Regions from separate parts of the Agromyces larvae genome, predicted to be linked through region 2. Evidence: riboswitches for the same ligand, from Rfam matches in the RefSeq annotation. Region 2 holds a riboswitch; the other holds the start of a gene.
The links. Region 2 has a riboswitch for thiamine pyrophosphate ahead of MTO99_RS06075 (ECF transporter S component). Riboswitches for the same ligand answer to the same signal wherever they lie in the genome.
Positions count from the first base shown of each region.

Region 1: another riboswitch for thiamine pyrophosphate. It lies ahead of thiM (hydroxyethylthiazole kinase); the one in region 2 lies ahead of MTO99_RS06075 (ECF transporter S component).

Region 1 is NZ_CP094528.1:2,455,035-2,469,354, forward strand. Features, by position in the region: gene MTO99_RS11960 (hypothetical protein) at 1-272, opposite strand, end outside; gene MTO99_RS11965 (hypothetical protein) at 420-2,474, shown strand; gene MTO99_RS11970 (PaaI family thioesterase) at 2,564-3,016, shown strand; gene MTO99_RS11975 (8-oxo-dGTP diphosphatase) at 3,362-3,835, opposite strand; gene panD (aspartate 1-decarboxylase) at 3,883-4,308, opposite strand; gene MTO99_RS11985 (GNAT family N-acetyltransferase) at 4,351-4,875, shown strand; gene MTO99_RS11990 (hypothetical protein) at 4,997-5,935, shown strand; gene MTO99_RS11995 (DUF596 domain-containing protein) at 5,932-6,381, shown strand; gene MTO99_RS12000 (hypothetical protein) at 6,539-6,871, opposite strand; gene MTO99_RS12005 (DUF6188 family protein) at 6,966-7,364, shown strand; TPP riboswitch at 7,383-7,478, shown strand; partial or broken gene thiM (hydroxyethylthiazole kinase) at 7,469-8,311, shown strand; gene MTO99_RS12015 (bifunctional hydroxymethylpyrimidine kinase/phosphomethylpyrimidine kinase) at 8,485-10,722, shown strand; gene MTO99_RS12020 (MFS transporter) at 10,719-12,155, shown strand; gene MTO99_RS12025 (MOSC domain-containing protein) at 12,077-12,904, opposite strand; gene gap (type I glyceraldehyde-3-phosphate dehydrogenase) at 12,979-13,974, opposite strand; gene MTO99_RS12035 (3-hydroxyacyl-CoA dehydrogenase) at 14,098-14,320, opposite strand, start outside.
Region 2 is NZ_CP094528.1:1,291,783-1,306,102, forward strand. Features, by position in the region: gene MTO99_RS06000 (DUF6993 domain-containing protein) at 1-237, opposite strand, end outside; gene MTO99_RS06005 (single-stranded DNA-binding protein) at 315-917, opposite strand; gene MTO99_RS06010 (aldo/keto reductase) at 1,146-2,153, shown strand; gene MTO99_RS06015 (hypothetical protein) at 2,252-2,515, shown strand; gene MTO99_RS06020 (hypothetical protein) at 2,596-3,243, shown strand; gene nadE (NAD(+) synthase) at 3,254-4,084, opposite strand; tRNA gene MTO99_RS06030 (tRNA-Arg) at 4,221-4,293, shown strand; gene orn (oligoribonuclease) at 4,345-4,968, shown strand; tRNA gene MTO99_RS06040 (tRNA-His) at 5,011-5,086, shown strand; gene MTO99_RS06045 (metallopeptidase family protein) at 5,256-5,603, shown strand; gene MTO99_RS06050 (D-alanyl-D-alanine carboxypeptidase family protein) at 5,629-6,882, shown strand; gene MTO99_RS06055 (hypothetical protein) at 6,900-7,160, opposite strand; gene MTO99_RS06060 (nucleoside/nucleotide kinase family protein) at 7,219-7,821, opposite strand; gene MTO99_RS06065 (energy-coupling factor transporter transmembrane component T family protein) at 7,818-8,672, opposite strand; gene MTO99_RS06070 (ABC transporter ATP-binding protein) at 8,669-10,189, opposite strand; gene MTO99_RS06075 (ECF transporter S component) at 10,191-10,820, opposite strand; TPP riboswitch at 10,858-10,968, opposite strand; gene MTO99_RS06080 (hypothetical protein) at 11,025-11,381, opposite strand; gene MTO99_RS06085 (DNA polymerase IV) at 11,503-12,816, opposite strand; gene gatB (Asp-tRNA(Asn)/Glu-tRNA(Gln) amidotransferase subunit GatB) at 13,139-14,320, opposite strand, start outside.

The sequences.
Region 1 (14,320 bases), 1.2 Mb from region 2:
GCCGCAGCCAGTCGCTTCGCACGGCCCGCGAGCGCGTCGGCGCGGTCGACGGTGTCGCGCCGCCACTCCCGATACGGGCCGTCGGGGCGGCACGCGAGGCGGTCGAAACGGTCGTCGATGATCGCCACGCGCAGTTCGAGCGCCTGCACGTCGGCGTGCAGCCGGCGCCGCTCGGCGGCGAGCACCGGATCGAGCGGCGGATGCGCCGCACCGACGGCGGCGCGCACCGCCACGTGGCTGCGGGCGGGAATGGTGCTGGGGTCGGATCTCATGTCGACTCCTGGGGGACTCCGGGATGTCCCGAAGATCACGACCGTACGCACCCCCTCCGACATCGCGGCCCGCGGGCGATTCGCCGGCCGCCGTGACGGTGGTCGCCGGTACGCTCGGCTCACCCTGACCGGCCGGAAGGACCCGACGTGACGATGACCGCCACCACGCATCGGCCGACTCCCCCGGTCGCCGTCGGCACCGGAGCCGTCGACGACCTCGTCGCCCGAATCCTCGACGCCCGCCGCACCCGCCCGCTCGTGGTGGTGTCGACGCGGTTCGGCGATGCGTCCAGGGTCGGTCCCACCGTGGTCGACCTGGATCGACTGGTCGAGCAGGCGGGCGATCTCGTCGAGGTCGTCGTCATCGAGACCGGCGAACCGACCTGGCGGCTGAAAGAGCTGCTCCCGCACGGGTTCCAGGTGTACGACGGCGCCGCGCGATCGTTCCCGGTCGGCACGACGGTCGACAGCGATCCGCGCGCCTCGCCGTTGCGCCTCGCCTGGCTCGGGGTCGAGCGCGCCACCGATCTCGTGATCTCCGACGCGCTCGCGCATGCGCACGCGGCCGGGCTGTTCGCCGCGGCACCGCGCCGGTCCCGGCCGGCGGCCGGCACGGTGAAGGGCTTCACCGCCGGCGGCACGCGCGCGCTGATCGAGCTCGACGACGGTTCGGGGTTCGCAACGCTCTCGCAGGAGCTGCTGTTCGCGCCGACGCCGCTCGAGTGGACCCTCGACCGGGGCGGCCGGGTTCGCGGTCGACTCGACCTCGACCAGCGCCGGCTCATCGTCGACGAGCACGTGCCCGCGCTCGACGAACTCGCCCGCGTGTTCCCGCACGCGTCGGTGACCCTCGCGCTCGTCGAGCAGGTCGGGCACGAGCATGCCCGGCTGGCGCTGCATCCGCGGGTCGCCATCCGGGTGCATCTGACGGATGTCTCGCCCAATCCGCTCGACCGTCTCGATCTCCTGCTCGTCGAAGGAGAGGTGGTGCCGGTGCGCGTCGTCCACCTGTCCGACGGGCGCCTGCACCTGCGGCTCAGCGACGTCGACGACGACGAGCCGGTGCTGCCTGCCGTCTCGCTCATCGACGGCGGGCCGCCGTGGCTGCGCGAAGGTCGATCGCTGGTCGCCGATGCGGCGCAGCCGGTCGACCTCGACGGCCCGGATGCGGCGGGCCTGCCGGTAGTGACGGCCGAGCCGGTCGGCGCGGTCGAGACGGTCAGCCCGACCGAGCCGGTCAGCCCGACCGAGAAGCTCGGCCCGACCGAGAAGCTCGGCCCGCCCGAGCGGGTCGGCCCGCCCGAGCCGATCGCCACGTTCACGCGACCGAAGCCCGGGCCGGGACTGCGGGCGGTGCTTCCCGCGACGGGGCCGGCTGCCGCCGAGCGGCCGGGAGCATCCGGTTCGCCCGTCGCATCCGGTTCGCCCGTATCATCCGGTTCGCCCGTCGCATCCCGCCCGACCGACGCAGCACCCGTGCCCGACCCGCCCGCCGCACCGACGTCGCGCTCCGCGCTGCAGACCACGCAGGCCGAACTCGCGACCGCCCGCGCTCGCGTGGCCGAACTCGAGCGGCGCATCCACGAGCTCGGCGTCTCCGACTCGGCGATCGCCCGCCTGCACCAGCAGGTCAGGGTGGCCGAGCAGCGGGCGCGCGATGCACTCGCCGAGCAGGGGCGCCTGCAGCGCGAGATCGCCGGGCTGCGCGCGGGCCACGCCGAATCGGCGCGGCGCCTCCGCACGGCGGCGAGGGTGCCCAGGTCGGCCGTCGGCAGGTCGCCGCGCGATCGACGCGACGACTGGCCCGACGCGGAGTCCTGGGTGCGCCACGAGATCGCATGCGCGTGGGCGGCCCGGGTCGCGGCGTTCGAGAAGCGCGAGTATCCGCTGCCCGGGTACCTCGTCGGTGCCGGATTCGCCGACACCCTGTCGGCGCTCGACGAGGGGCAGTTCGACAAGGCGATGAAGGCCGCGGTCGACGTGCTCACCGGCCGGGCGCCGAAGCTGGCCGGTCGCGACCTGCACCGGCTGCGCGCCGGCGAACCCGGCGCGGGCGATCGGCAGCGCGACGACGGTGCAGTCGCGATGCGGTGCGCGATCGAACAGCACACCCCTTCGGCCCGGCGCCTGCACTACTGGATGGCACCGGGCGGCACGATCGAGCTCATCGACGTGCGCGTGCACGACGACCTCGACCTGTGACCGCCCGGCCGCGTGCTCGCGACGCGGTCGCCGGCGACGTGGCATCCGGGTCGCCTTCGAGCCGCCGCCCGACGCGAGAGAATCGACCGGTGCGCATCACACCTCGGCGGCTCGCGATCGGCATGAGCCTGTGGATCCCCAACCTGTTCAGCGGCATCCGGGTGACGCGGTTCGCCGACGACTGGACGAGCGCGACGGTCGAGTTGCACGTGAACGTCTTCACCCGCAACTACGTGAAGACCGCGTTCGGCGGGTCGATGTCGGCGATGACCGACCCGTACTACTTCATGCTCGTCATGCACCAGCTCGGCCGCGACTACATCGTGTGGGACACCCGCGGCGAGATCGAGTTCGTCAAGCCGGGGCGCGGGGTGCTGACGGCGCACTTCGAGGTTCCGCGGGAGAAGGCCGACGAACTCCGCGAACGCGCCCGCGGCGGCGCCAAGGTGCTCGAGTGGTTCGAGACCGAGATCACGGATGCCTCGGGCGACGTCGTCGCACGCGTGCGCCGCGAGGTGTACGTGCGCGAGAAGCGACGGTAGTCGCGCACCGTCCCGTTCGTACCCCGGGGCGTGGAACAGGCCCGACGGCCGCGGGGGAACGGCGGCCGCCGGACGTCTGAGAGTGACCCCGGGCGCCGGGCGGAAGGGGATGCCGAAAGGAAGTGCCACGGCGCCGCATCCGGCGGTGGATGCATCGGGGTCGGAATCGGCGGGGATCGCCATCGCAGGGTGGGGGTGTCGATCGCCGCCTACGGCCAACCTATCGACGGCGGGTGGGTGCGGACTGGGCGGATGCTGCATGAACCCTCGACGGCGTCTGGACGAATGCCGAGACCGCTGCGGTGTTCATCCGCGGTGTTCATCCGCGGTGTTCATCCGCGGTGTTCATCCGCGGTGTTCGACGACCGTGTCGAGATCCTCGCCGAACACGAAGGTCGCAGCGACGCCGCCGCCGCGCAGCACGTCGGGCAGCCAATGCTGCGCGTCATCCCACATCAGCCCGAAGGGCACGTCGTCGAGGGCGATCCAGCGCGGAATGAGCTCACGCGACTCGCGCACCTCGCCCGCGAATCGGCGGCAGCGGAACACCAGCGACTGCTGACTCCACTCCGGCTTCGTCGGGAAGAGGTAGTCGAGCGTGCCCGCGTGCTCGAGGTCGTGCTCGTCGATGATCAGGCCGACCTCTTCGCGGACCTCGCGCACCGCGGCCTGGCGAGCCGTCTCGCCGGGCTCGATCTTGCCGCCTGGGCCGACGTGCTTGCCGACGCCGAGGCCGACCCGCTTCACGCCGAGCAGCACCTCGGTCGAGCCGCCGGTCTCGCGGAGCAGATACACCACGCACACCTGGGGCAAGGCCATGCCGCCATGGTAGGCGACGTCCCACCGGCAGGGGTCGACCAGCTGGGTCAGGAGCGCACGGCGTGCGGCGGGGTCGCGACGTCGCCGACGATCGCCTCGGCGGGGTCGGCGCCGAGTTCGACGATGCGGTTCGCCGCGTCGACGTGCACGATCGCGGGGGCGAACTCCGCGGCATCCACCGACTCGACCGACGCCCACGAGATCAGGATGACCAGATCGCCCACCGCGACCAGCCGCGCCGCCGCCCCGTTCACGCCGATGACGCCCGAGCCGCGCTCGCCCGCGATCGTGTACGTGTCGAACCGCGCGCCGTTCGCGATGTTCACGACCGACACCAACTCGCCGGGCAGGAGGTCGGCGGCGTCGAGCAGATCCTGGTCGACGGTGATCGACCCGACGTAGTGCAGATCGGCGTGCGTCACAGTCGCCCGGTGGATCTTCGACTTCAGCATGGTGCGGCGGAACGCGGGCATCGTTCCATTCTGCCCGAGCCCGAACCGTGCGAGGATCGGCGCATGACCGGGGCATCCGCGATCGAACCGGCCGGGCCGCTGCCCGCCGGGATCACCCTGCGCCGCCCGACCGAGTACGACCACGCCGCGGTCGTGCGCGTCATCCCCGACTGGTGGGGGCTGCCCGCCGCGAGCCACCTGCCGATGATGCTGCCGCGGCTGTTCTTCCAGCATTTCTCTGACACGAGCTTCATCGCGACGGATGCCGCGGGGCTGGCGGGGTTCTTGATCGGATTCCGCTCGACCGCGCAGCCGGGGGTCGCGTACATCCACTTCGTCGGCGTGCGACCCGACCTGCGCGAGGCGGGGCTGGCGCGCACCCTGTACGAGACGTTCTTCGCCGAGGCCCGAGCCGACGGATGCCACCGCGTCGACGCGATCACTGGACCGGGAAACCGGCGGTCGCAGGCGTTCCACGCCGCGATGGGATTCACCGCGACCGGCGACATGGAGGTCGACGGCGTGCTGGCCTGGCGCGACTACGACGGACCGGGCGAGCACCGCGTCACCTTCACCCGCGCCATCTGACGCCCTCCCCCAGGTCGGGCGTTCTCTGCGGGCTCTGCCAGTTCCCGTTTCCGCAAGGCCGCGCCGCCACCATCCGCAGGTTGAGGAGCGCCCGACGGAGTCGGACGCGTCTCGAAACCTGGTGAGGTGCGCCGCGCTCGCCGCCGAGAACATCGCCGCGTACGTGCGGACCCTGGGTGACGCGGTCGGGAAGGCGTGGGAAGAGATCGGGTGGCTGCTCGGGCAGATGGCCGCCGAGATCGTCCTCGAAGTCGGTGTCGGCGTCCTCCTCAGTGTGGTGACCGCGGGGGTGGGGGCTGCCGCGACCGCGGCGAAGATCGCGTTCACCGTCGCCCGCTGGGCGATCCGGATCGCAGAGGTCTGCCACCGCCTCACCACCCTGATCCGCGGCGCCCTCACCGCCGCCCGCCTCACCGGACGCACCGCCGCCCACCTCGTCAAAGACAGCATCGCCGCCGGAGTCGCCGGCGTGGCATCCCAGATCGGGTACAACGAACTCCGTACCGCGATCGACCCGACCTACGAGAGACAGCCCCTCAGCGACATCGCAGCCGGCGCACTCATCGCCGGGGTTGTCGGCGGGGCGGGCGGGGTCGCGAAGAACGTCCCCGCCGCCAAGCACCTGGATGGCACGGAGAACGCGGCTGGCGCGAAGAAGGCCGGCACGGATTCTGCTGACAAAGCGCCCGCTCCCCGTCATCCCCTCGATGTCGGCTTCGGCAAACGCGAGTCGAGCGTGATCACGTTCGGCGGTGTCGACTACCCGAAGACGTCCGCGTCGAACGGGAAGACAACGAACGTCTACGACACGTCGAGCATCGCTGACGCCGACCTCGAACGTCACGTGTGGGCGCACGCCAGGACCCTCGCCGGCGAAGCGCGATTTGAGCAGATGGCGGCGGTCGTATGGACTGCGGTCATGCCGGACGGGACTCACGTCACCGCACGGCAAGTGTCGACGGCGCACATCGTCGGCTCGACCGACCGGGCAAGATGGACGATCGAGCTTTGGAGCGGGACCCTTGACAGGGGCGGGAAACGGGAGCTGAAGTTCAAATGACCAATAACTCGGGTAGGTTTCAGCATCCGACTGCTTTCCAGCTGCAATACATCGCTGAGTACTCCGAGATGGATGACTTGAACGGTCTCTGGCGATGGTTTGCGTCGCGGGAGCCGAATCCGGCCGTCCCTCAGGCCACGGACGACTTCGCCACGCTGCCGTTCGCCGTCCGCCGGGAGGCGTTCTTCTGGACGCTCGAGCAGCTCATCGATCATCGATACATCCGTCTCGAGTACTGGGAGTGGTGGCCGCATGGCTCGGGCCCGGTCGATGGAGGACCGAGCGCGCAGGTCGACGTGCTGCGTCGCGAGTTTCCAACTGACGACATCGGCCTCGACGACGGGATCTGGTTCTTCACACCGCCGTGCCCGGTCGGGTCGAACTGGTACTGGCCCGACAAGGCGGAGCCGCTCCGGTTCATCGCCGAACCGCTCCCCGAAGACTGAGCCGATGGCCATGACCCTTCCCAGCCCTGACGACATGGTCGATGCTCCGACCTGGGAGAATTACATCGTCGCGCAGTGCGTCCAGGCCGCGCTTGGCCTCATTCCGATCAACACACTCGCTGTCGCGGGTAACTACCGACGGAACGGCTGTCACACTTCACTTCCAGGTTTCAGAGTTGACCGACGGCGATGATGAGGACGTCTCGGACATCGAAAGCAATCTGCTGGGTGGTGTCGCACGCCGAAGTACGGTGACCGCCTCGAGGTGGTTCTCTCCGGCCGTGCGCTCACCGACAGCTGCTCCGCAGATCGCATCGGAGGCGGCGATTCCCGCGAGCACGGCGAGCGACCCGATCAGGTTCGCCTTCGATTCGATTCCGGCGTCGTCGGCAAGCGTCTCGATGAGTTCTGCTGCGGCGACGAATGCGCGCGCGTGAGTGGCTCTCGTCGTGACATCCGTTCGAGTTATCCGCTGAGCTCTCGCGCTCATGACGCGGAGCCGACGGCAAGCCAGGCTCGCGCGCGACAACCCATTTCGCCATCGAACCTGACGGTTCGTACCCGATACCGAAAGGATGGAACCCATGAGACTGGATCTCGAAGAGAGCTCGATCACGCGAGTTTCGTTCGATTTCGCCGTGACGCTCCTCCTCTCCAACGGTGCCGAGATGCGAATCGAAACAGAGGGTGTATTCACCCCACCGATCGGCGACGAAGTCGGATTCGACCCGGAGGACGCCCGGCCGGTGGCTGGGGTTCTGCTTGGACTCCTCAGGGAGGATGTGTCGCTCGCCGAGGCAGGGGACCATGGAGCCCTCCGCATCCGAACCAAGACGGGCATGGAGGTCAACGTCGTCTCAAGCCCCGACTATGAGGCTTGGGGGATCGTTTGGCCTGATGGGCGTCGAGTGATCTGTATGCCCGGAGGCGAACTCGCCATCTGGGACCTCCCCGAGCAGCATGAGCGCTCGGACTCCCGCTGACCCTGCGTTAGGCTCGCACGCAGTGACACGGGGTGCCGCGACCGCGCGGCTGAGATCACACCCGTCGAACCTGATCTAGCTCGTACTAGCGAAGGGATGTCGCGATGCAGACGCGCGCACTCACCGACCCTGCCCACCTGACCGCCGCGAGCGTCGACCTGCTCGACGCCGTGCGCGCCACGACTCCGTTGGTGCACAGCATCACGAACGCGGTGGTGACGAACTTCACCGCGAACGTGCTGCTCGCGCTCGGCGCGGCCCCGGCGATGGTCGACATCACCGAGGAGTCGGGTCTGTTCGCCGGCGTGGCGGGCGGCCTGCTCGTCAACCTCGGCACGCCGACGCCCGAGCAGCGGGCCGCCGCGCGCGAGGCGGTCGTGGGCGCGAACGCGGCGGGCACGCCGTGGGTGCTCGATCCGGTCGCGATCGGCGTGCTGCCGGTGCGCACCGCGCTCGCGCACGAGTTGGTCGCTGCGCGCCCGACGGCGATCCGCGGCAATGCGTCGGAGGTGCTCGCGCTCGCCGGTGCCGGCGCCGGCGGGCGCGGCGTCGATGCGGCCGACACGACGGATGCCGCAGCCGATGCCGCAACGCACCTCGCGACGGAGTTCGGCTCGGTCGTCGCGGTCTCGGGCCCCGTCGACCTCATCACCGACGGCGTGCGCACCGCTCGCCTCGCGAACGGCGACGCGCTGCTCACCCGGGTGACGGGCGGGGGTTGCGCGCTGGGCGCGGTGACGGCGGCGTTCCTCGCCGCGGCGCGCGGCACCGGGCATGACGCGTTCACCGCGACGGCGGCCGCGACCCTCGTGTACACCGTCGCGGCCGAGCTCGCCGCGGTCGACGAGACGGGCGCACCGGTCGGGCCGGGCACGTTCGCGGTGCGGTTCCTGGATGCGCTCGCCGCCGTCGACGGCGCGCGGGTGCTCGAGCGCGCGCGGGTCGCCACGGCTTCGAGCGGGTCGGATGCCACAGGCCAGACGGATGCCACGCCGCAGGCGGATGCCACGCCGCAGGCGGATGCCACAGGCCAGACGGATGCCACGCGGCAGGCCCCTGCGACCGGCGGAGCCGAACCCTCCGGCGAATCCGGTGACGCGGCGTCGGCGGCGGTGCCGGCGTGAGCTCGCGGCATCCGTTCGACCTGTCCCTCACCCTCGTCACCGACGCCGCCCTGTGCGGCGAGCGCGGCGTCGCCGCGGTCGTGGCCGAGGCGGTCGCCGGCGGTGCGACCATCGTGCAACTGCGCGACAAGCTCGCGTCGACCGAACAGCTCCTCGAGCAGGTCGCCGAACTCGCGGGGGTGATCGACGGGCGCGCGGCGCTCGTCGTGAACGACCGGCTCGACGTGGTGGTCGCGGCGCGCGAGCGCGGCATCCGGGTCGACGGGGTGCACCTCGGGCAGAGCGACGCGGCGGTGCTCGCCGCACGCGACGCGCTCGGGCCCGACGCGATCGTCGGTCTCACGGCGAACACGCGGGCGCACCTCGATGCGGTCGCGCGGCTCCCCCGCGGCACGGTCGACTACCTCGGGGTCGGCGTCATCCGCCCGACCTCGACGAAGCCCGACCACCCGCCGGCGCTCGGCGTCGACGGCTTCGCCGTGCTCGCCGCGGCGACCGACGTGCCGTGCGTCGCGATCGGCGGGGTCGGCGCGGCGGATGTGCCGGAGTTGCGCCGTGCGGGCGCGGCCGGCGTCGCGGTGGTGTCGGCGATCTGCGCCGCACCCGATCCCCGTGCGGCGGCCGCGGAGTTCGCCGCGAGGTGGGCGGCGAGCGCGGGAATCGAGGCGGACGGAGGCAGTCCGACCGCGTCGGGCGCTCCTCGACCGGCGGGCGGTGTCCCGCGGGTGCTCAGCATCGCGGGCAGCGACCCGTCGGGCGGGGCGGGCATCCAGGCCGACCTGAAGTCGATCGCCGCGGTCGGCGGGTACGGCATGGCGGCGATCACGGCGCTCACCGCGCAGAACACGCGCGGGGTCCGGGGCGTGCACGTGCCGCCGGCGACGTTCCTGGCCGACCAGCTCGACACGATCGCCGACGACATCGAGGTCGATGCGGTGAAGATCGGCATGCTCGCGAATGCCGAGGTGATCGACACGGTCGCCGCGTGGCTGCGTCGCATCCGCCCGCCGGTCGTCGTGCTCGACCCCGTGATGGTCGCGACCAGCGGCGACCGGCTGCTCGACCCGGACGCCGAGCGCGCGTTGCGCGACCTGCTGCCGCTCGCCGATCTGGTGACGCCCAACGTGGCCGAGCTCGCGGTGCTCGCCGACGCCGAACCAGCGACCACTTGGGCGGGGGTCATCGCCCAGGCCGAGACCGTCTCAGCCGGGTTCGGCGTGCGGGTGCTCGCGAAGGGCGGGCACCTCGACGGCGCGACCGCACCCGACGCGCTCGTCGACGCGGCGGCCGCCACGATCGTCGAGTTCGACGGCGAGCGCATCGCCACGACCGCGACCCACGGCACGGGCTGCTCGCTCTCGTCGGCACTGGCCACGCTGCGCGCCTCGCTCGGCGCGTGGGAACCCGCCGTCGCCGAAGCGCGCCGGTGGCTGCGCGAGTCGCTGCGGCACGGCGAATCGCTCGCCGTCGGCGGCGGCCACGGGCCGGTGCATCACTTCGCCGGGCTGTGGTCGCGTGGTGGGCTCGCCACCGCACCGACTCCCGCCGAGGTCGAGGCCGAATGGTGGGCCGAGATCGCCGACGTGCGACGCGCGATCGACGAGCTGCCCTTCATCCGTGCGCTGGCCGACGGAAGTCTGCCGCGGACGGCGTTCGAGGAGTACCTCGCGCAGGATGCGCACTACCTGCGGGTGTACTCGCGGACGCTCGCCGAGGCATCCCGGCTCGCCCCCGACGCACCTGCCCAGGCGTTCTGGGCGGCCGGAGCGCAACGCTGCCTCGACGGCGAACTCGCGCTGCACCGCGACCGCCTGCACGACCTGCGCGGACCGCGCGACCAGCGTGCCCGGCCCTTCGAGCCGAACGCGGCGAACACCGCGTACCTCGACCACCTCGTCGCGAGCGGCTCGCGCGGCGGGTACGCCGAACTGATCGCGGCCGTGCTGCCCTGCTACTGGATCTACGACGACCTCGGTCGCCGGCTCGTCACCGGCGGGTTCGGCCCCGAGGCGCTCTCGCCGGAGCATCCGTACGCCGACTGGCTCGCCATGTACGGCGAGCCGGCCTTCGAGCTCGCCACCCGGCAGGCGATCGACACGGTCGCGGCCGTCGCGTCGCGTGCGACGCCGGCGGTGCGTGCCCGGATGCTGCGCGCGTTCCGCCGCTCGGCCGAGCACGAGCTGGCGTTCTTCGCGGCACCCTGGCCCGCCGACCGGATCGAGGTCGACGCGTGACCCGCCGGGGTGGCGGCCTCGCGCTGGCCGCCGCGGTGTCGGGCACGGCGTTCGAGTGGTACGACTTCTTCCTGTACGGCACGGCGGCGGCGCTCGTGTTCCCCACGCTGTTCTTCCCGGGCGAGGACCCGTTGACCGGGATCCTGCTCAGCTTCGCCGTGTACGCGACCGGGTTCATCGCGCGCCCGCTCGGGGGTCTGGCCGCAGGCGCGTTCGGCGACCGGTACGGGCGACGGCGCGCACTGAGTGCGACGCTCTGGGTGATGGGCCTCGCGACCGCCGCGATCGGCCTGCTGCCCGGCTACGCCCAGATCGGCATCGTCGCGCCGCTGCTGCTCGTCGCGCTGCGGTTCGTGCAGGGCATCGCGACGGGAGGCGAATGGGGCGGTGCCGTGCTGATGGCGCTCGAGCATGCGCCCGACCGGCGCGGGCTGCGCGGCGGGGTGGTCGCGAGCTCGGTCTACCTCGGGCTGATCCTCGGCAACCTCGCCTTCGTCATCGCGGTCGCCGTGCTCGACGAGCAGGCCCTGTTCGCGTGGGGGTGGCGGGTGCCGTTCCTCGCGAGCCTCGTGCTCGTGGCGATCGGGCTCGTGCTGCGGCACCGCGTGGCGGAGTCGCCCGAGTTCCTCGCGGCGGTCGCGGCCGACACCGGACGCGACGGCGGGCGCGTCGGCGCGCACCCGATCGCCGACGCCCTGCGGCAGCCGCGCAACGTCATCGCCGTCGCCCTGGTGCGCATCGGGCAGAACGCGAGCTTCTACGTGATCTCGGTGTTCTGCCTCGGCTACGCGGCGACCGTGCTCGGGATGCCGAAGTGGGTGACGCTCACCGCGCTGCTCACCGGGGCCTCGGTCGCGGCGCTGCTGTGCCCGCTGTGGGGCGCGATCGGCGAGCGGATCGGCGCCGCCCGGCTGACGGCTGCGAGCCTCGCCGGTCTCGGGGTGCTCGCGGTCCCGCTGTTCCTGCTGCTCGACACCGGCGTGGCCGCGCTCGTGATCGCCGTCGTCGGACTCAGCATCGGCATCGTCAACGCCGCAGCCGATGGCGTGCAACCGGTGTGGTTCGCGAGCCTGTTCCGCACTCGCACGCGCTACTCGGGGATCTCGATCGGGCGCGAGGCCGGTGCGATCATCGGCGGCGGGCTCACGCCGCTCGCCGCCACGGCGCTCGTGGCGTGGACCGGTCACTGGTGGCCGGTCGCGGCGATGATGATCGTCGCGGCGGCTCTCGGCGTGGTCGGCGCGATCATCGCCCGACCGGTCGGGTCGGCACCGGAGGTCGCGGACGCGCGGTCGGGCACGGGCGCGGGCACGGGCACGGGGCGCACAGCGGGGGACCTCGCAGGGTCCCGGGTTCAGGCGGGGCTCGGCACGACCGTGTCGCCGACGGCGATCTCGCCCGTCGTCTCGGGGGCGAGCCAGACGCCGAAGTAGGTCTTGCCGTTGCGGCGCCGGTGCTTCGCGAGCGTGCGGATCGGCTCCTTGCCGCGGACGAGGGTGACCGGGTCGATCGTCGTCATCACGCAGCGGTCGCACACGCCGACGACGCGGAAGCGCACCGGCCCGAGCTCGACGTGCGACCACGTCTCCTCGGCGAACGGCTCGTGGCCGTCGATCACGACGTTCGGGCGGAACCGCAGCATGTCGAGCGGCGGCGTGCCGTCGTCGGTCCAGCGGTCGAGCTGCGCGAGCGATGCCTCGCTCGTGAGCAGCAGCGGCCCGACGTCGGCGAGGCTCACGTGCTCGCCGGGCAGCCCGCCGTGCGCAGGATTCACGGGCCGCCTACGCGGGTCGGGCTGCCATACCAGCCGCACCGGCTGCCCGATCCGGGCGCTCAGCCAGGCGTCGGCCTCGTCGCCGGCCGGCAGCGCCTGGCCCTGCCGTGAGATGCCCACCGGGATGGGTGCGGCATCGACGGGCGGGTCGACGCGCAGCGGGGCATCCGGCAGGAGGGCATGATCGGATGCTCCGCCGCCCCCGAGCAGGACGCCGCCGTCGGCGAGCGTCTCGGCGGTGAGTCCGAGCATCCCGTTGCGCTCGCGAGCCGTGACCGTCGCGCCGTCGTGGTCGACGACGGCCCAGCGGCGGTCGCCGGCGAGCCCCCAGGGCTCGACGCGCGCCGAGCGCACGTCGGAGCCGGCGAACGACTTCACCGGGTGCACCCGCAACCTCGTGACCTGCATCCGTCCACGCTAACGCGGCGCGCCCCCGCCGACGCCCGCACCGCGGGTCGCGCGGCGGGGGCGCGGACCGGGCCTCAGGCTGCGAGCAGCAGCAGCGTGTCGATGACGCGGTTCGAGAAGCCCCACTCGTTGTCGTACCAGGCGACGACCTTCACGTGGCGGCCGTCGACGCGGGTGAGCGCGGCGTCGAAGATCGACGAGTGCGGGTTGCCGGTGATGTCGCTCGACACCAGCGGGTCGTCGGAGTACTCGAGCACCCCGGCGAGCTTGCCCTCGGCGGCCGCGCGGTAGGCCGCGAGCACCTCGTCCTTGGTGACGTCCTTGGACACCACGGTGTTCAGCTCCACGATCGAGCCGACCGGAACGGGCACGCGGATCGAGTCGCCCGACAGCTTGCCGTCGAGGTTCGGCAGCACGAGGCCGATGGCCTTCGCCGCACCGGTCGTGGTCGGCACGATGTTGACGCCGGCGGCGCGAGCGCGACGCGGGTCGCGGTGGGGGCCGTCCTGCAGGTTCTGCTCCTGCGTGTAGGCGTGCACGGTCGTCATGAAGCCGTGCTCGATGCCGGCGAGGTCGTCGAGCACCGCCGCGAGGGGGGCGAGCGCGTTGGTGGTGCACGACGCGTTCGACACGATGGTGTGCACCGCGGGGTCGTAGGCGTCGGTGTTCACGCCGTAGGCGAGGGTGACGTCGGCGCCGTCCGCGGGTGCGCTGACGAGCACCTTCTTCGCGCCGGCGGCGAGGTGCGCCGAGGCGGCCTCCTTCGAGGTGAAGCGGCCGGTGGACTCGAGCACGATGTCGACGCCGAGCTCGGCCCACGGCAGGTTCGCGGGCTCGCGCTCGGCGAGCACCTTGATGCGCCGGCCGTCGACGACGATCTCGTCGCCCTCGACGGTCACGGTGCGGCCGAGCCGGCCGAGGGTGCTGTCGAACTTCAGCAGCTGGGCGAGCGCCTTGGGTTCGGTGAGGTCGTTGACGGCGACGACTTCGAGGTCGACGTCGCGCTCGAGCAGGGCACGGAGCGTGTTGCGTCCGATGCGGCCGAATCCGTTGATGGCGATGCGGGTCATGTCGGGAGGTTCCTTTCGAATCGACCTGACGATGTTCGCCCGCCTCCGCTCTCGGCGGAAGTGGCGCGAGCGTCAGCATCCGAAAGGATCACGCCACGGCGCTGCAGCGAGGCATCCGCCCGTTCAGCGGTAGGAGTAGAACCCCTCGCCGGTCGCGACGCCGAGCTTGCCCTGGTCGAGGTAGCGCTCCTTGAGCAGCTTCGCGAACGCCTGCTGCTGCGGCCCGCCGGCCGCCGAGATGTGGTACGCGGTCGTGAGGCCCACCACGTCGAAGATCTGGAACGGCCCCATCGGCGCGCCGGTGCCGATGCGCCAGACGGCGTCGACCGCCTCGGGCTCGGCGATG
Region 2 (14,320 bases):
CGCCGCGACCACCGCGAGGTTGACGTAGTCGAACGCCGGCAGATTCTCGGTCGCCGAGAGATCGGGCATGAGCGTCGGCGTCGGCGCATCGGCGGGACCCGCGGAGGCGGTGGGGACCGGGCGCCCGGTGGGCGCTGCGGTGGGCTCGGGGTCGGGCGCGGTGCAGCCCGCAAGGGTGAACCCGAGGCAGGCGACGGCGAGCCCGAGGATCGCCCTGGAGGTGCGGCGCCGTCTCATGTCTCCCCTTCCGGCGGTGCCGTCCGCCCGTGCCGAGTCTATGCGGTCGGCCCGGCCCGGGCGGACGAGCGCACCGCTCAGCGCAGCGATCCGGCGAGTTCGGCCGCGAACCCGGCCGGGTCGTCGTGCTCGCCGTCATCGACGATGTCGTGCCCGTTCTCGACCGCGAAGCCCCCAAGCTCGGCGAACCCGCCCTCGGGGTCGGGCGCGGAGACCGCGTACTCGTCGCCGCTGCCCGCACCGTTCACCGCGTCGGCGGCTGGCTCGCCGCCGCTCGCGCCGAGCTCCCCCTCGGCAGCGCTCGACGTCTCGTTCGCGGCCTCGGGCGCCACCTTGCGCACCCGGGTGACGCCCCAGGCGAGGTCGTGGCCGATGGCGTCGGCCTCGATCTCGACCGCGGTGCCGCTGCGCTCCCCCGCCTCCCACGCCCGCTGCTTCAGGCGGCCGTGCACGATGACGTGCTCGCCCTTGCGGATCGACAGCGCCGTGTTCAGCGCGAGATTGCGGAACGAGGACACGGTGTACCAGTTGGTGTCCGCGTCGACCCACGCGCCCTGCACACGGTCGAAGTAGCGGCGCGTGGACGCGAGCCGGAAGCTCGTGATGGCGAGGCCCTGGTTCGTCTGGTACGGCCGCGGGTCGCTGCCCACGATGCCGGTGATGGTGATCTGGTCGGTCATGATGCTCCTCAGCAGTCGGCGTCGCCGGGATCGGCGGCTCGCGGCATCCGGAGCGCTCGTGCCGGTGATCGCCCCGGATGCCGCGTGCTCAGAGATTGGCCCATGGCCGAGGCATCCGACCGCCCGAGCGACGCGACTGTGCACGATCGCACCCGAACCGCCGGCTGTCGAGGAGAAGTCGCGGAGTCGGAGGCGACCCGGCGGCCCGACCGCCGTAGGCTGACCGACATGACCCACCTCGCCTCCCCTGACCGCTACGACCGCATGCCCTACCGCCGCGTGGGCCGCAGCGGTCTGAAGCTGCCCGCGATCTCGCTCGGCCTGTGGCACAACTTCGGTCACGACCGCCCCTTCGACACCCAGCGCGCGATCGTGCGTCGCGCCTTCGACCTCGGCATCACGCACTTCGACCTCGCGAACAACTACGGCCCGCCCCCCGGCAGCGCCGAGGAGAACTTCGGCCGGATCCTCTCGACCGACCTGTCGGCATACCGCGACGAGCTCATCGTCTCGTCCAAGGCGGGCTACGACATGTGGCCCGGACCCTACGGCGAGTGGGGCTCGCGCAAGTACGTGCTGGCCTCGCTCGACCAGAGCCTGTCGCGGCTGGGACTCGAGTACGTGGACGTGTTCTACTCGCACCGGCCCGACCCCGAGACGCCCGTCGCGGAGACGATGGGCGCGCTCGCGAGCGCGGTGCAGCAGGGCAAAGCGCTGTACGTCGGCGTCTCGAACTACTCGCCCGAGCAGACGCTGGCCGCGGCCGAGGCGCTCGCCGAGCACGGGATCCCGCTGACCATCCACCAGCCCCGGTACTCGATGTTCGACCGGCACATCGAGGACGGCCTGTTCGACGTGCTTCGCGAGATCGGATCGGCGGCGATCGTGTTCTCGCCGCTCGCGCAGGGCCTGCTCACCGACCGGTACCTGTCGGGCGACGTGCCCGCCGACTCGCGCGCGGCGACCAGCCGGTTCCTCTCCCCCGAAAAGATCAGCGCCGAGTACCTCGTGCGGGTGCGCGCCCTCGACGAGATCGCGAAGCAGCGCGGCCAGACCATCGCGCAGCTCGCGATCAGCTGGGTGCTGCGCGAGCCGACGGTCGTGAGTGCGCTCGTCGGCGCCTCGAGCGTCGCCCAGCTCGAGCAGAACATCGCGGCACTGGATGCCTCGCCGCTGACGCCTGCCGAGATCGAACTGATCGAGCCGTACGCGGCGCACGGTACCGTGCTCGGCTGACGCCGCACCGCACACCCGCCCACGCCCCTCGATGTCGGTGGTCGGCCCTAGCGTTCCCAGGAGAACGCAGGGCCGGCTGCACGACGAGAGGAGCGATCATGACCATCCCGACCACGACCGCCGTCGCGTATCAGCGCGAGCCCTTCCCCGAGGCCGTGCCCGGCCTGCGCTTCGCCGCCGCCGCACCCGGGTTGTGGCGCGTCGCGTCGGCGACCGGTGCCGTGCTCGGCCACATCGAGCGGCGCACCGGTCTCGATGCCGACGAGCGCTTCGTCGCCCGACGTCTCGTGACCGGCACCGCGCGCACGATGCCGGTCGGCGAGTTCCGCAGCTCGCGCGACGCGGCCGAGGTGTTCCGCTGAACGCGGCGGCGGCGGCTCCAGGTTCGGCCACGCCGACGGCGATCACGCCGACGGCGAAGGTCGGGCGATAGCCTGCGCGCATGGAGTGGTGGAACGATTTCGTCAGCTGGCTCGCGTCGCCGGGCGCCCGTCCGGCGCTGTTCTCGGCCGGCGTGCTGTTCATCGCGGTGATCCTCTCGGGGCTGCTGGCGGCGTGGATCGCGAGCGCTTCGACCCGTCGACTCGTCGCACAGCGCGACCGCGAACAGAAGACCGCGGCCGTGCAGGCGCTCGTCGACGCCGCGACCGAGGCCTCGGTGTGGAACTCGCTCACCCCGCAAGAGCAGGTGCTCGCCGACCGCGCGGTCGGTCAGGCCGACATCCTCGTCCGTCTACTGCCGATTCGCGGCGCCGCCGTCGCGGCGAACTGGGCCGCGCACCAGCTCCACGAGCTGAAGCGCGCATCGGCGACGTTCGGCTACCAGCTCGACCCCGCCGTCGCCGAGTTCCGCGATCGGCTCATCGACTGGGAGCGCCGCCCGAACCGGGCCCGCCGTCGATTCCAGGACGATCTCGCGCACTGGCGCACGCAGCGGAAGGAGCCCGACCAGGCGCTGATCGACGAACAGGACTCCTGGGTGGCCGAGCAGCACCACGACCGCTACGGCGACACGGCGGCGCTGGCCGATCCGCCGGCCGACGAGCGGTCACCGTCGACGAGCCCGGTCCCCGTCGTCCGAGCCGACTGACGGGGCGCGATCACTCGCCGGTCTGCCACCAGGTCTCCGCCGGGCCGACCGGCGTCGCGCGCTTGTGGCGCGTCTGCAGATACCGCTGCTCGAGTCGCCGCGCCACGTCGGGGTCGATCTGCTCGCCCTCGAGATACGCGTCGATGTCGCGGTAGGACAGGCCGAGATCGACCTCGTCGGCCTGTCCGGGGGCGTGATCGAGCAGGTCCGCCGTCGGCGTCTTCAGCGAGAGCCGCTCGGGCGCGCCGAGATGCTCGAGCAGGGCACGCCCCTGCCGCTTCGTGAGCCCCGACAGGGGAATGACGTCGGCACCGCCGTCGCCGAACTTCGTGAAGAACCCGGTGACCGCCTCGGCCGCGTGATCCGTGCCGACGACGAGCAGCCGGCCCTCCCCCGCGATCGCATACTGCGCGACCATCCTCAGCCGGGCCTTCACGTTGCCCTTCCCGAAGTCGCTCAACGGTCGGCCGATAGCCTCGAGGTAGTCGGCCACGACCCCGTCGACGCCGCCGTGGATGTCGAACGTGACGACCTCCGGCGCCTGGATGAACTCCAGCGCCAGCTGCGCGTCGTCCTCGTCGCGCTGCACCCGATACGGCAACCGCACGGCGACGAACCGCGCTGCCCGGCCTTCGGCTGCGAGCTCGGTCACCGCGAGCGTGCACAGTCGACCGGCGAGCGTCGAATCCTGCCCGCCACTGATGCCGAGCACGAAGCCCGCGGCGCCCGAGGCGATCGCGTAGTGCTTCAGGAAGTCGACACGACGGCGGACCTCGCTCGCCGGATCGATGCTCGGGTGGACGTCGAGTTCTCGGATGATGCGTTCCTGCAGGGCGTGCATGGGTCGACGATACTGCCCGGATGTTTCGTGGGCGCTACGCGCTCCGCCGACGTCGATCGGCGCGGGCCCCTCTGCTCGTGTCCCCCGGAGGGCTCCGCGGCGGCGCCCGGGGCGGTTCGGTAAGCTGTCGGAGTCGGCCCCCGTAGCTCAGCGGATAGAGCAGCAGCCTTCTAATCTGTCGGTCGCAGGTTCGATTCCTGCCGGGGGCGCCGAATCGGCCCGCGAACGGCCGTGTCGGATGCGGCCGGTAGACTCGCCGCATGGCAGGTGCTGCGGATCGACTCGTCTGGATCGACTGCGAGATGACGGGCCTCGACCTCGAGGTCGACGAACTCGTCGAGATCGCGGTGATCATCACCGACTACGACCTCCAGCCCGTCGACGAAGGGCTCAACATCGTCATCAAGCCCGATCCGAGCGCCCTCGAGTCGATGAACGACTTCGTGCGCCGCATGCACACCGACTCGGGGCTCATCGAAGAGATCCCCAACGGCGTGAGCGTCGCCGATGCCGAGTACCAGGTGCTCGAGTACGTGCTGCGGCATGTCCCCGAGAGCCAGCGCGCACCGCTCGCCGGCAACTCGATCGGCACCGATCGTGCATTCCTCGCGAAGTACATGCCGCGCCTCGACGGCCACCTGCACTACCGCAACGTCGACGTCTCCTCCATCAAAGAGCTCGCGAAGCGCTGGTTCCCGCGCGTCTACATCAACGCGCCGGCCAAGAACGGCGGGCACCGCGCCCTCGCCGACATCCTCGAATCCATCCGCGAACTCCAGTACTACCGGCGTGCCGCGTTCGTCGCAGATCCGGGCCCCACCACGCCCGAAGTACAGGCGATCGCCGCCGACGTCGTGAACGAGTTCGCAGCCAAGGTGGTGTAAGCTCGTTGAGTTGCCATGATCGCCCCACGGTCATGACGCATGGTGGGTATAGCTCAGTTGGTAGAGCGCCTGGTTGTGGTCCAGGAGGTCGCGGGTTCAAGCCCCGTTACTCACCCCAAGAGCGCCCGAGCGGTGCAGCATCCACACAGGCCGGTCGCGGGTTCAAGCCCCGTTACTCACCCCAAGAGCGCCCGAGCGGTGCAGCATCCACACAGGCCGGTCGCGGGTTCAAGCCCCGCCACTCACCCCAAGAGCGCCCGAGCGGTGCAGCGTGAACGGAGCAGTTCGTGGAACTCGACGCTGACGCCTTCGAGGCCATCGTCGTCGACGAGCTCGACCGGCTCCCCGACGACATGGTCGACGGGCTCGACAACGTCGTCTTCGTGGTCGAGGACCGGCCCGAAGACGGCTCCCTCGACCTGCTCGGCCTGTACGACGGCACCGCGCTCACCGAGCGCGACCGGTACGGCTTCGGCGAGATGCCCGATCGCATCATCCTCTACCGCGAGTCGCTGCTCGCGATCTGCGCCGACGAAGACGAGCTCCGCGACGAGATCCACATCACGCTCGTGCACGAGATCGCACACTTCTACGGCATCGACGACGACCGGCTGCACGAGTTGGGCTGGGCGTGACGCCGCCCCGGGTTAGCCTGTCTGCATGAGCCTCAGACCCGGCCGCATCGTCGGCATCCTCGTCGGCGCGGTCGCGATCCTGGGGATTGGCGTCTACGGCCCGGCGATGCTCCTGGGGCCTCTTCCAGCGGCAGCGGTCACCACCGCGACGACCACGGATGCGACGCCTCCCGCCGCGGTCGAGCTGCCCATGCCCGCCGTCGGCCAGAGCGCCATCGCCGTCGTGGGCGACGACGGCGAGGCGTTCCTGCTCGCGCAGTCGGGCGGCGACGACACGGTGCCGATCGGCGGCGCCGCGAAGCTCGTCACGCTGCTCGTGACGCTCGATTCGTTGCCGCTCGCGGCCGACGAGGACGGCCCCGGCATCACGATCAAGCCCGCCGACTACACCGACTATCTGCGCTACCGCGACGAGGACTCGCGCACCCTCCAGGTCTCGCCCGGCGAGACCTGGACCGAGCGCGACGTGGTGCGGGCGGTGCTGTTCGCGTCGAGCAACAACCACGCCGACACCCTCGCACGGTGGGCGTTCGGCAGCGTCGAGCAATACGTGACCGCCGCCAACGCCTGGCTCGGCGATCACGGGTTCACCGCCACGAAGGTGGCCGACGCGACCGGGCTGTCGGGCGACAACGTCGGCACGGCGGCCGAGCTGACCCGACTCGCCGCGCTCGCGATGTCCGATCCGTCGCTCGCGGCGCTCCTCGACGGTTCGGCGTCCTCGGCCCCCACCGCCCGGCAGGTGCCCGATGTCGTCGCGCGCCTCGGCGACGTGGGGGTGCGGGCGATCACCCGCAGCTACACCGACCCGGCGGCGATCACGTTCCTGTTCACCGCCGAGGTGGCGAGCGGAGCATCCGACGCATCGAACCGGTTGGTCGGCGCGATGCTGCTCGTGCCCGATTACGAGACGCTCGACCCCGCCGTCACCGCCGTCGTCGAGGCGGCCGCGGCTGCTGCGGCGCCGATCGAGCTCATCACGGCGGGCACCGCGTACGGTTCGGTGAGCACCGCGTGGGGAGCCCGGGCCGATCTCATCGCCTCCACCACCCGTGCCGGCACCGGCTGGGCGGGCGCGACCGGCGCCGCGACCGTCACCGTCGAACCGTTCACGACCGCGAGCTCGAGTCGAGAGATCGGGCGCGTCACCGTGCCCACCGGTGCGGGCGAGGTCGGCTCGCCGCTTCGACTCTCGGCCGACATCGACGACCCGGGGCCGCTCTGGCGGCTCGCGAACCCGTTCGCGATCATCGGCGCGTTCGCGGCGAACCAGGACTGATCCGCCGCGGCGGCGGCTCAGTCGTTGTCGTCCTCGTCGAACTCCACCGGGTCGGAGTCGTCGGCGTCGAAGCGGAACCGCACCCGCAGTTCGCTGCCCACGCTGCGCTCGTCGACGGCGTCGTACCAGAACAGCGATTCGAGACCGTCGACGGCCGCGACCATGCCCACCCGCTTCTCGGGCTTGCCGCCGACCAGGGCCCGCCGTTCGAAGTCGCCCTCGAGCGGCCCGTCGATGAACTCGGCGACGTACTGTCCGCCGGCTTGCGCATCAGTCATGTCGCTACGCTACGCCGGTGCGCGCTCCTCGCGCACGGTCGGCCGGCGCGAGTCGCCCTCATTCGCCGACGATCCGCACGATGAGGTCCGCGGTCGCCCTCGGGCGTCGGGCGGCGTACCGACGCCACTGGGCGTCCCACATCGTCCAGTACGGGTCGAACCCGCCCGCGTCACGTCGCAGCGCCCTGGCCCGGCGCTCGGAGTCGGGTGCGTCCAGCCAGACGCGCAGCACGCCGCTCCGTCGCCCGGCGACTGCCGCGAACGCTCCGCACCCCTCCACGATCGTGCGTCCACGGCGGGGGAACTCCGCGACCGAGCCCGCGCGATGCGACGCGGTCCAGTCGAAGACCGGCCGGCGGCCCGCCCGCCCCGCCGCGAGCGGCCCGATCAGTCCGATGCGCGCGAGCTGTGCGCCTCGGTCGAGCCCGTGCCATCCGGGGTACACGTCGTCGAGCCGCAGCACGCGCACGGGGCCCGGCCGGGTGGCCGCCAGCGCATCCGCGAGCGACGATTTGCCGGCACCGCTCGGTCCGTCGATCGCGATGACCGAGGCATCCGCTCGCCTGGCGGCGCGCTCGACCGCGGCGCGCACCTGGATGCCCGCCGGCGCACCGTGCGCGGTCGCGGAGCCGCTCCGATCGCGCTCCGGGCGAGCGCTCACGCCCACACCGGATGGAACGTGCCGGCGGCGACGGCGCCCCCAAGTGCGATCACCGCGACCGCCACTGCGACCGCGACGAGCACCAGATCGGCGGCACCGACGCGCGACTCCCGCGCCCAGGTGCGCGGACGATCTGCGCCGAATCCGCGCGCCTCCATCGCGGTCGCGAGCTTCGACCCGCGCCGGATCGCGAGCACGAGCAATGCGAACGCCATCGTGGCGAAGCGGCGCAGCACGCCGTGATCGCCGATGCCGCGGGCGCGCCGCGACAGGGCCATCGCCCGCCAGTCCTCGAGGAACAGGCCCACGAGTCGGGCGCCCGCGAGCGCACCGAGCACGAATCGGCTCGGCAGATGCCAGACCTGGGCGAGGCCGTCGGCGAGCGCGGTCGGGTCGACGTCGATGAACAGGAGCACGGCCGGCAGCCCCACGGCGAGCACCCGCAGCGTCACCGCGATCGCGAGCTCGATCGACCCGTCGGTGATGCGGATCAACCCGATGTCGACGTACACCGCGCCCGACGGCCGGCCGTACAGCAGCATGCTGACCCCGGCGATCGGCGCAGCGAGCAGGATCGGCCAGACCCGCTTCGCGATGGTCGGCAGCGAGAGGCCCGCCCCGGCGAAGAGCACGAGCTGCAGGACCAGCGCGATCGCCGCGCTCACCCAGTCGACGGTGAAGAGCAGCGGGGTCGTCATGACGATGATCGCCGCGAGCCGCGTCACCGGGTTGACGCGCGCCAACAGGCGCAGCCGCCGACGCCGACCCGGGCCGTCGGCGCGTCGACTGTCAGCGGGTGAGCCGCCCACGTCGGTCGTCTCGCCGACACCGGTGCGCTCGTCGAGGCTCATGCAGCCACCCCCGCGGTGCCGGAGCCGTCGGCCCCGCCGTCCCTGCCGGCGCCGGCGGGTGCGGCGGCCAGGGTGAGGAGGTGATCGCCGAGCGCTTCGACGTACGCACGGTCGTGCGTGACCGAGAGCAGGGTGACCCCCTCGGCGACGAGTTCGCGCAGGATCGTGACGAGTTCGATCCAGGTCAGCCGGTCCTGGCCGAAGGTGGGTTCGTCGAGGATGACGACCCGCGGTCGGGCGACGAGCACGGATGCCACGGTCAGCCGACGCTGCTCGCCGCCGCTCAGCGTGAACGGGTTCGCGTCGGCGAGGCGGTCGAGGTGGAGGCGGTCGAGCACCTCGTCGACCCGGCGGCGGGCCTCGGCGTGCTCGAGACCCAGCGCGCCTGCGGCGACCGCGGTCTCTTCGCGCACGGTGCGGGCCACGAACTGGTGCTCGGGTTCCTGGAACACGGTGCCGATACGGGTCAGCAGTTGCTTCGAACGCCAGGCGATGGGGTCGCGTCCGAGGCCGGCGGCGAGCGATTCGGATGCCTCGACACGGCCGTCGAGCGCAGGAAGCAGCCCTCCGAGCGTAAGTGCCAGGGTGGACTTGCCGGCTCCGTTCGGCCCGGTGAGCACGGTGGACCGGCCGGAGGGCAGCCCCGCGTCGATGCCGCGACGCAGGACGCGGCCGCGGGTGCGGCCGATCGCGAGCCCGTGAGCGGCGAGTTCGACGGCCGTGCCGGGCGCGACGGGCGTCGCCGCGGGGACGGGCAACGGCACGCCGGGGACCCACACCCCTGCCGCGAGCAGTTCGTCGCGGTGCCGTTCGAGCACCGCAGCGGGCTCCCCGTCGGCGATGAGTCGTCCGTCGCGTCCGAACACGAGCACTCGACCGACGAGGTCGACCCAGACGTCGACGCGGTGCTCGACGACGACGAACGTCGACCCGGTCTCGTCGAGCACGCGGCGCACGGCGTCGCGGACTTCGGCGACCCCGGCCGGGTCGAGGTTCGCCGTGGGTTCGTCCAGCAGCAGCAGACCCGGCTGCATCGCCAGGGTTCCGGCGAGGGCCAGTCGCTGCTTCTGCCCGCCCGAGAGCCGGCCCGTCGGGTGGTCGAGCGGCACGTCGAGGCCGACGGCGTCGAGTGCTCGACGCACCCGCGGCCAGATCTCGTCGCGCGGGACGCCGAGGTTCTCGCACGCGAAGGCCACGTCGTCACCGACGCGTGCGAGCACGACCTGCGAGTCGGGATCCTGCAGCAGCAGTCCGACTCGTCCGCGTGCGTCGCGGGAGTCGTGCTCGTCGATCAGCAGTCGCCCGGCCGACTCGCCCTCCTCGTCGCCGCCGTGAACGCCGGCGAGCGCGTGCAGGAACGTCGATTTGCCGCTGCCCGACGGGCCGACGACGAGCACCCGTTCGCCGGGCTCGATCCGCAGGTCGAGCCCGGCGATCGCCCAGCGCAGCCGTCCCGCGTGACGCCATCCCCAGTCGTGTGCGGCGACCGTGGCGGGTGCGACCCGGAGTGCGGTCACGTCAGACCCGCTTCGTCACCGACTGGCCCGCGGCGAATCGGTTCAGCGCGCCCGTGGCGGCCAGACCGCGCACGATCAGCCAGCCGAGCAGGCCGGCGAGCACGGCCCCCGAGACGAGGATGGTGCCGAGGTAGAGCGCGAGGAATTCGCCCGACTTCTGCAGGTTCGCCGAGGTGAACAGCTCGAGCGTCCACGCGCCGAGACCGGCGACGGCGCCCGCGAGCACGGCCACGATCGGCCCGAAGCTGCGGTAGGCGAAGATCGCGAACACGAGTTCGGCGCCGAGGCCCTGCGCGAGCCCCGAGTAGAGGGTCTCGATGCCCCACTGGTTGCCGACGATCGCGGAGACGATCGCGGCGAGCACCTCGACGTAGAGCGCGGCGCCGGGCTTGCGGATGATCAGACCGCCCAGCACGCCGCCGATGAGCCAGATGCCGACGGCGATGCCGCCGAGGCCCGGTGTGAGCGCGTCGGCGGCGGAGAACCAGGCGTAGCCGATGTTGTTCCAGATGAGGAACAGCAGACCGGTCGCGATGCCGACGACGCTGGCGACGACGATGTCGACGACCCGCCAACGCAGACGACGGTTCCCGGTCGAGACGCTGCTGGATTCGGTGATGGTTGCGTGCACTGGTCGTGCCCTTTCATTCGATGGAAAGCGGCACGGGAACGAGATGCGATGCCCTCCCTGCGCTGGCATGACCCAGATCAGGTTCGACGGTCGAAGGTTGGAGAACCTTCCTCTCAGCCCGGCTCACCGGACTCCCGTGTTCAGGGCACGAGTATACGCGCGAGTCGGCCCGCGCCGGGCCACTCGCGCATCCGGCGCAACAGTTCAGTGCTTCAGCGCGCGGATGACCCACCGCAGTGTCTTGCCGAGCGCCCAGACGAACGGCGTGGCGACGAGCAGCAGCCCGATGACGTTCGGCTCGAAGCGCACGTCTCCGTCACGTCCGACGTATGCACCGAGCGGAATGGAGACGCCGCCACCGCCGCCCCCGGAGCCTTCGCCGTGGCCCTGCCGGTCTTCGCCGACATCGCCTTCACCGCTGCCGCTTCCGCCGCCGAAGCCGTAGTAACCGAGCGCGACCGGCACGATGGTGGAACCTCCGACGTCGACCGGGTCGCCGTACGAGGTGCGGACGCCGACACCGGCGACCTTGTCAGCCAGGTCGAGCACGAGATCAGTCATGTGCGCAAGGCTAGCGAGCCGCCGGTCGCCCGGCCACCCCTTGCGGTCGAGCGGCTCGCCGGTCCTCGGACGTGCGAGGCGAAGCATCCGGGCGAGCGATGGCGCACCCACCGCCGCTGGGTCAGTCCCCGTCGCGCAGCCGGCGCGTCACCTCGGATCGCACGTCGACCGGGCGGCCGTCGTTCTCGGCGTCGTCGTCCGCGCGGCCCGCTCCGGCGGTGGTGCGCTTGCCGCGCACGAGCGCGGCGGGCCGCACCGCGCCGCGCCCGAACCGGGCGGTGACCTCGTCGATCGCCCGTTCGGCGTCGCGCCAGTCTTCGTCGGGATCCCAGAGCAGGGCGCCACCGCCCGCGGGCCGCAGTTGTTCGGCGCGCACGCCGATGAGCCGCACTCGCGCACCCTCGCCGATCAGCCCGGCGAGCGCGGCGGCCGCCTCGTCGTAGATGCGACGGCCGACATCGGTGGGCTCGGGCAGCGTGCGTGAACGGGTCAGAGTGCGGAAGTCGCCGTAGCGCAGCTTCAGCGACACCGTGCGCGCGACCAGGCCGGCCCGACGCAGCCGTACCGCGACGTCGTCGGCGAGTCGCAGCAGTTCGCGACGGATATCGTCTGGCTCGACGAGATCGTACGAGAAGGTCGACTCGTGGCCGATGCTCTTCTCTTCGCGGCCGGTCAGCACGCGACGCGGATCTTCACCGGCGGCCAGGCTGCGCAGACGTGCGGTGAGCGCGGGCCCGACGGCCCGTTCGAGCGCGTCGGCGGGCATATCGGCGACATCGCCGATGGTGCGCAGGCCGAGTCGGGCCAGCGACTCCTCGGTCACTCGGCCGACCCCCCAGAGCGCCGAGATCGGAAGCGGGTGCAGGAACGCGACGGTGTCGGCGGCGGGTACGACGAGCAGTCCGTCGGGTTTCGCACGGCCGGATGCCACCTTCGCGACGTACTTCGTGGCGGCGACGCCGACCGAGCAGGTGAGCCCCGTCTCGGCGCGAACGCGTTCGCGGATCGTCCACCCGATCTCGGCAGGGCTGCCGTGCAGCCTTCTGGCCCCCGAGACGTCGAGGAACGCCTCGTCGATCGAGAGCTTCTCAACCCGTGGCGTGATCGACTCGAAGATCTCCATCACCCGCTTGGAGTACTTCGCGTAGCTCGCGTAGTCGCCGCGAAGCACGATCGCGTTGGGGCATTTGCGCAGCGCCACCGACATCGGCATGGCGGAGTTCACCCCGAACTTGCGGGCTTCGTAACTCGCCGCCGAGACGACTCCGCGCCCCGCGGTACCGCCGACCAGCACCGGCTTGCCGCGGAGCTCGGGGCGCCGCAACAACTCGACCGACACGAAGAACGCATCCATGTCGACATGCAGGATCGGCGTCGCCGAATCATCGACGGGGCCGGTCGTCACCTGACGGGCCGAGCCATCCTGCTTGCTCACGATTCGACGCTATCCCGACCCACTGACACCCGCCGACGCATTCGCCTCCGCAGACTCCGGCACTGATGCGCCCCTGGCATACCCGAGCGCAGAGCACCCGCACCGCCTCCGGCACTGATGCCACACGCGCATCAGTGCCGGAGGCGCAACCCAACCAGGCACCGCAACCCATGCCACACGCGCATCAGTGCCGGAGGCAACGGAGGTCAAGGGCGCGGCGGGCTCGGTGCGGCCCCGGTCCCCGCTCCTCCGCGCGATTGCGCCGGGGCGCGCTTCCACCGGCCGGTGCTCGCGCCTCGGCTGGCGGATCACTCGCGAGGGGCTACGCCTGCGCGGCGCGCTCCAGGACGAGTTCGCGCACGCGCGCGGCGTCGGCCTTGCCCTGCATGGCCTTCATGACCGCGCCGATGACCGCGCCGGCGGCCTGCACCTTGCCGTCGCGGATCTTCTCGAGCACGTCGGGCTGGGCCGCGAGCGCCTGATCGATGGCCGCGATCAACGCGCCGTCGTCGGAGACCACCGCGAGACCGCGGGCATCGACGACCTGCTGCGGCGAGCCTTCGCCGTCGATGACGCCCTCGAGCACCTGCCGGGCGAGCCGGTCGGTGAGGGTGCCGTCCTCGACCAGCGCGGCGAGCTCGGCGACGTGCTGGGGCGACACGAGGCCCGAGGCATCCGTCTCGCGCTGGTTCGCGAGGCGCGCGATCTCACCCGTCCACCACTTGCGCGCGGCGGCGGGCGTGGCGCCGGCAGCGACGGTCTCGGCCAGCTCGTTCAACATGCCCGAGTTCGCCACGAGCTGGAACTCCTCGTCGGTGAAGCCCCACTCGGCCTTGAGCCGGCGCCGACGCGCGGCCGGCGGCTCGGGAAGCGCGGCGCGCAACTCCGCGATGAGCTCCGCCGACGGCACGACGGGCAGCAGGTCGGGCTCGGGGAAGTACCGGTAGTCGTCGGCGTCGGACTTCGGACGGCCCGGGCTCGTGGTGCCCGAATCCTCGTGCCAGTGCCGGGTCTCCTGCGTGATCGACCCGCCCTTCGCGAGGATCGCCGCCTGACGCTGGATCTCGTAGCGCACCGCACGCTCGATCGAGCGGAACGAGTTCACATTCTTCGTCTCGGTGCGAATGCCGAGCTTCTGCTCGCCGCGGGGGCGCAGCGACACGTTCGCGTCGCAGCGCAGATTCCCGCGCTCCATACGCGCCTCCGAGATGCCGAGCGCGAGGGCGATGTCGCGAATCGTCGACACATACGCGCGCGCCAGCGCGGGAGCATCCGCCTCGGCACCGAAGATCGGCTTCGTGACGATCTCGACCAGCGGCACACCCGCGCGGTTGTAGTCGACGAGCGAGTACTCGGCGCCGTGGATGCGACCCGTCGAGCCGCCGACGTGCGTGAGCTTGCCCGCGTCCTCCTCCATGTGGGCGCGCTCGATCGGCACCTGGAAGACTTTGCCGCCGTCGATCTCGACCTCGACCGAGCCCTCGTACGCGATCGGCTCGTCGTA